2 regions of the Paenibacillus sp. FSL R5-0636 genome follow, and region 1 is predicted to be linked to the other one. Evidence: predicted binding sites of a transcription regulator. Region 1 holds the regulator's gene; the other holds the start of a gene.
The links. The regulator Rex, encoded in region 1, represses fermentation and respiration genes when NADH is low (regulators of the CRP and FNR family bind a similar motif). The targets are predictions, from matches to a motif close to TTGTGAAATATTTCACAA.

Region 1 (3,441 bases):
GCTTAATGAGATGCGTGACCAGGAAAGCCAATCCTCAGCAGACAGTCTTGTTACTGATATTAGCGGTTTATTTAAGGATTTGGCTTCCATACGTGAGCAAGTAAGATTCTTTATGGGGCTGAATGACGATAATGTAGTATATTGGCTGGAGGCAAATGGAAATTACCGCAGCAAATCACTGCAGATGTATGCCGTCCCTGTGGATGTTAGCAGCCAGCTTAAAGAGTTGTTCTTCGATAAGAAAAAAAGCATCGTGCTTACCTCGGCGACGCTGTCTGTAGATAAATCTTTTCAGTTTATGATTGATAATCTCGGACTTAACGAAGCTGCGGAAGAGGGACGTCTAATGACCTCACTCCTTCCTTCTCCCTTTAAGTATCGCGAGCAGGCGCTTCTAGTTATACCGCGTGATTTTCCTAGTGTGAAGGGCAGTGTGGGCGATGCTCGATTTGTCGATACACTCGTACAGTCGTTAGCAGAAGCTGCCAAAACAACACGTGGGCGGATGCTGGTTCTGTTTACTTCTTATAAAATGCTGCGTCAGGTATATGATCCGCTTAAAGAGGCTTTGGCCTCACAAGAGATTACGGTGCTTGGTCAAGGCGTGGAAGGTGGCAGCCGGAGCAAGCTGATCCGCCGCTTTCAGGACAGTGCAGCATCCGTTCTGCTGGGGACGAGCAGCTTCTGGGAAGGTGTAGATATTCCAGGTGAAGCACTGACTTGCCTGGCCATCGTGAGACTTCCGTTTCAACCGCCGAATCACCCGTTGGCGGAAGCGAAGTCGGAGTTATTGCAGGCTCAGAAGAAGAATCCGTTCATGAAATTGTCTGTTCCTCAAGCGGTTATTCGCTTTAAGCAGGGATTCGGAAGACTGGTTCGCACGGCGCAGGATCGCGGAATAGTTATTGTTTATGATACAAGGGTTATTGAATCTCATTACGGGAAGTATTTCCTTTATTCATTGCCTGGTCCCAAAATGGAGCATATGCTGACTGATCAAATGGTCCCCCGCATAGCGGAATGGCTAGAGGATGGCGGCGCTTCTTAAAATGCTCGTCTTCAGTTTAGCTCCTCCTTATCCTTAAGGGCGGTAAGTTACAGTACCGCCCTTAATAAGGAGAGGTATACGTTTGAATATGGATTTTCACAAGAACATTACTATTTTTAGGAGGAAAAATATGAAATCGGATAAAATATCAGAAGCCGTTGTTCGCAGACTACCTGTGTATTTGCGTTTTTTGAATGATCTCCAGAATCGCGAAATATTAACAGTTTCCTCTCAGGAACTTGGACAAAAGCTTGATCTTAATCCCGCACAGATTCGTAAGGATTTAGCGTATTTTGGTGACTTCGGCAGAAAAGGTATTGGCTATGATGTAACGTATCTTATTGAGAAAATCCGTCATATCCTGAAGCTGGATCAACAGCTTAATGTAGCTTTAGTTGGAGCAGGTAATCTCGGACATGCCTTGTCTAATTACAATGCATATCTCAAAGATACTATGAAAATCACCGCTATATTTGATTCGTACGCTCCTAAGGTTGGACGTAAGATCAACTCCCTTACTGTGCAACCAATGGATGAACTAGGCAGCACGATTCGTGAGCAAGGTATTCGCATTGCCATTATTACCGTACCTGATTCAGAAGCTCAAAATGTAGCAGATATTCTCATTTCTTCTGGGATTGAAGCAATTTTGAACTTTGCCCCTGTGATTCTGAAGACACCACCGAATATCCGGGTGCATGCAGCTGATTTTACAACTGATCTGCAAAGTCTTGCGTATTACTTGCGGGATGGAAAGGAAGAAAGCGAACATGAACAACAATAAAACGATAATTAAGGGCGGGTATTTTCTGACTCCGGGAACGGATGAGCCGGTTCTGAGTGGATATATGACTATTGAAGATGATTTAATCACTTACATAGGAAAAGAAGAGCCTCAGATGGAAGCTGGAGTGCAAGTGGTTGATGGCAGCCGTCTGCTGTTCATGCCTGGACTTGTAAACACACATGGTCATGCGGCGATGTCTTTGCTGCGTGGATATGGAGATGATTTAGCGCTACAAGTGTGGCTTCAGGAGAAGATGTGGCCGATGGAGGAAAAGTTCACCGGTGATGATGTATACTGGGGAACCTCCTTATCTGTATTGGAAATGCTGAAGGGTGGAACTACGACCTTCCTCGATATGTATGATCATATGGACCGAGTAGCTGAGGTAGCTGAGTTATCAGGTATCCGTTCCGTATTGATGCGTGGTGTGATCGGGTTATGTCCAGAGGATGTACAGAATCACAAGCTTGCGGAAGCGATTTCTTTTGCCCGTAACTGGCATGGAAAGGCTGACGGTAGAATTACTACTATGATCTCGCCGCACGCCCCTTATACTTGCCCTCCGGACTTCCTGGTTAAGTTCGTGCAGGCAGCGCATGATCTGGATTTACCGATGCATACGCATATGTCCGAAACGAAACGTGAAGTGGAACAAAATGTGGCGGATTACGGGTTGCGTCCTGTAGCTCACTTAGAGAAGCTTGGAATGTTCACACGTCCCTCGATAGTTGCACATGGTGTTCATTTAAATGATGAAGAGATTGAGATCTTGGCTCGCCATAATGTGGGTGTCTCTCATAATCCGGGCAGTAATTTGAAGCTGGCTAGCGGAGTGGCTCGGGTTACTGATCTTCTAAAAGCTGGTGTGAAGGTGTCTCTTGGCACGGATGGCGCGGCAAGCAACAATAACTTGGATATGTTTGAAGAGATGCGGCTTGCAGCTCTCATTCATAAGGGTGTCAGCGGTGATCCAACGGCTGTTCCAGCTCCAGAAGCTCTACGTATGGCTACAGAATATGGCGCCCAGTCCATCTTTTTAAATAATGTAGGTAGACTTGCTGTTGGGATGAAAGCTGATTTCATTGCAATTGATATAGATCAGCCGCATTTGCTGCCACACACAGATCTGTTGTCTCATGCAGTTTACTCTGCTAGCGCTAAGGATGTTGAGCATGTGTGGGTGAATGGTAAACAGGTCATCAAGCATGGACAATGCTTAACCCTGGATGAGGAAGCTATCCGGCGTAAAGCGCAAGAAGCCTTCGAAGGTTTATTGAAGCGTTAAGTCTGGAGAATAACGAATAAATAATAGGCTGCGACTTTTTGCTTTTAGCAAAAGTTGCGGCCTTTTGTACATTTTAAGGCTGGGAAAGCTAGAAAATTATGAAATTTTGGATAAACACGCGGGTGTGTTATATAATCAAAAAAGATATATTACTAGAAAGGGAGCTGTACCTTGAAGAAAAGGAAAAAATGGATCCTCCTGGGGTCAGTTCTGATTCTGCTCCTGGGGTTTGGACTTATCCAGTTCTATGCCTATATTATGAAAGATCAATGGAACGAGCAGGATATCGCCAAGGATGTTGCCAAAACCAGAGCGGGTCTA
Region 2 (3,441 bases), 280 kb from region 1:
GATATCCGTAAACGGGTTTACAAATTCCCTAAACTTGGAAACAAAGCTAAGTTTGTAGCGATTCCAACTACTTCGGGTACGGGTTCGGAAGTAACATCTTTCGCAGTTATTACCGATAAAACAACTGAACAACACACTAAATATCCTTTGGCTGACTACGAGCTAACTCCAGACGTAGCTATCATTGATCCAGAGTTCGTATATAGCTTGCCAAAAACTGCTGTAGCTGATACAGGTATGGACGTATTGACACATGCCATCGAAGCTTATGTATCTGTTATGGCGAGTGACTACACTGATGGTCTGGCAATTAAAGCAATCCAATTGGTATTCCAATACCTTGAAAAATCGGCGCTTGAAGGCGACAGAGTTGCCCGTGAAAAAATGCATAACGCATCAACACTTGCTGGTATGGCCTTTGCTAATGCTTTCCTGGGTATTAACCACAGTTTGGCGCATAAATGGGGCGGTCAATATCACACTGCTCACGGTCGTACTAATGCGATCCTTATGCCACACGTTATTCGTTACAATGCTAAGAAACCTACGAAGTTCGCTTCGTTCCCTAAATATTCACACTTCGTAGCTGACGAGCGTTATGCAGAAATCGCCCGTATTCTGGGATTGCCAGCTCGCACAACTGAAGAAGGTGTAACTAGCCTGATCAATGCTATTCGCGATATGAACAAAAAACTGGGTATCGAAGAATCCTTCCAACAACTGGGCTTTGATCCTAAGGATTTTGAATCCCGTGTAGATTACTTGGCTGACCGTGCATTTGAAGATCAATGTACAACTGCCAATCCTAAGCTGCCACTGGTATCTGAACTTGCAGATGTGTACCGTAATGCTTTCTACGGAAGATTTGATAATTAATATTTGGTTAAGTAGATAATAGGATGGTTGTGGACTAGATATAAGTGACAAATATCACCGGAAAGGTGATATTTGTCACAGTCTATTTATAGAAAATAAACTAAAATGTTTATATAAACAACGGTCCCATACATGGAACAATGATTGTGAATTTTCGAACAACCATATCTTTCTTGGGATCACGAGACACGGGATCAACCTTCAAGCCCGCGATCTCTACAAATATTATAAATATAGATGGAGGGATTTAGCATGTCGGTGATTGAAAAAGATGTACAAGAAGTGAAATCCGGTTGGAGAAGTTTTACAAAAGGTAAATGGTCCAGAAAAGTTGACGTTAACAACTTTATCGCAAGTAACATTAAGCCTTATGAAGGAAACGAAGAATTCCTCGTAGGACCTACTAGTAACACAACTGAACTATGGAAGATTATTTCCCAATTGAGCAAGGAAGAAAGAGAAAGAGGCGGCGTATGGGATGTTTCCCTAGATACTGTCTCCACAATCACTTCACATGCTCCAGGCTACATTGACAAAGACAAGGAACAAATTGTAGGCGTACAGACTGACGCTCCTTTCAAACGTTCCATCCAGCCATTTGGCGGGATCAAGATGATGGTTGATGCTACGAAGGCTTACGGCTTCGAGCTTCCACAAAACATCGTTGACATGTTTACGAACATTCGCAAAACGCATAACCAAGGCGTATTTGATGCATATACACCAGACATGAGAGCTGTGCGTAAATCCGGCGTAATTACAGGTCTTCCTGATGCTTACGGCCGCGGACGCATCATCGGCGACTACCGCCGCATTGCTCTGTACGGTATTGATTTCCTCATTAAAGACAAAAAACAACAACAAACTGAGCTTGAAGTTGATTCCATGACTGAAGATATTATTCGTTTGCGTGAAGAGCTGTCCGAGCAAATTCGTGCACTTGGCGAATTGAAAGAAATGGCAGCCGCTCATGGTATGGATATTTCCAGACCAGCGACCAACTTCAAAGAAGCTACTCAATGGGTATACTTCGGGTATCTGGCAGCAGTTAAAGAGCAAAATGGTGCAGCGATGTCCCTAGGCCGTGTGTCCTCTTTCTTGGACATCTATGCAGAACGCGATATTGCTGAAGGTACTTTGACTGAAGAACAAGTACAAGAAATCGTCGATCATTTCGTAATGAAACTGCGTATCGTGAAATTCTTGCGTACACCTGACTATAATGATCTGTTCTCCGGTGACCCAACATGGGTAACTGAATCCATCGGTGGTATGGCTGAAGACGGAACAACTCGTGTTACCAAGAACAGCTTCCGTTTCTTGAACACCCTGTACAACTTGGGTCCAGCTCCGGAACCAAACTTAACTGTACTGTGGTCCGAAAAATTGCCTGAAGCCTTCAAAAAATATTGTGCTAAGGTTTCCATTGAAACTAGTGCAATTCAGTATGAAAATGACGATGTAATGCGTCCATACTGGGGTGAAGATTATGCGATTGCTTGCTGCGTATCTCCAATGCGTATCGGTAAACAAATGCAGTTCTTCGGCGCTCGTGCCAACCTGGCAAAAGCATTGCTGTATGCTATCAATGGTGGTATAGACGAAAAATCCGGAGCACAAGTTGGACCGGAATTCCCAGCGATCACTTCTGAATATCTGGATTATGACGAAGTAATGAAACGTTTCAAACCGATGATGGAGTGGTTGGCTAAAACTTATGTTAACACTTTGAACATCATTCACTATATGCATGACAAATATTCTTACGAACGTATCGAAATGGCGCTGCATGACCGTGACATTCTGCGTACGATGGCTTGTGGTATTGCTGGGCTGTCCGTTGCAGCTGACTCACTAAGCGCAATTAAATACGCCAAAGTAAAACCTATTCGTAACGAACAAGGTATTGCGATCGACTTCGAAACCGAAGGCGAATTCCCTTGCTACGGTAACAATGACGATGCTGTAGACAGCATCGCAGTAGAATTGGTTGAAACCTTCATGACTATGATCCGTAAAAACAAAACATATCGTGATTCTGTGCCAACTCAATCGGTACTGACCATTACTTCGAATGTAGTGTACGGTAAGAAGACAGGTACTACACCTGACGGACGTAAGAAAGGTGAACCTTTCGCACCGGGTGCTAACCCAATGCACGGACGTGACAAGAAAGGCGCCTTGGCTTCCCTGAACTCTGTAGCTAAACTGCCTTACTCTGATGCACAAGATGGTATCTCTAACACGTTCTCCATCGTACCTAAGGCACTTGGTAAAGACGAGGATTCCCGTAAGTCTAACCTGGTACACATGATGGATGGATACTTCCATAACAACGCTCAGCATTTGAATGTTAACGTATTTAACCGTGAACAGCTGATGGACGCTATGGAGCACCCAGAGAACTATCCACAATTGACTATTCGTGTATCCGGCTATGCAGTTAACTTCATCAAGCTGACTCGCGAACAACAAATGGATGTAATCAACCGTACATTCCACGGTTCGATGTAATTTGTTTCTGTCATGAAGATCTTTGAATTAGTACTACATTGAAATAATTGC

Region 2: the regulator Rex is predicted to act here: its motif matches at 1,021-1,038, upstream of pflB (formate C-acetyltransferase).

What each region holds. Positions count from the first base shown of each region.
Region 1 is NZ_CP150232.1:4,719,699-4,723,139, reverse strand. Features, by position in the region: gene dinG (ATP-dependent DNA helicase DinG) at 1-1,048, shown strand, start outside; gene MKX34_RS21495 (redox-sensing transcriptional repressor Rex) at 1,179-1,832, shown strand; gene MKX34_RS21490 (amidohydrolase) at 1,819-3,120, shown strand; gene MKX34_RS21485 (DUF5590 domain-containing protein) at 3,292-3,441, shown strand, end outside.
Region 2 is NZ_CP150232.1:4,997,885-5,001,325, reverse strand. Features, by position in the region: gene adhE (bifunctional acetaldehyde-CoA/alcohol dehydrogenase) at 1-876, shown strand, start outside; gene pflB (formate C-acetyltransferase) at 1,129-3,390, shown strand.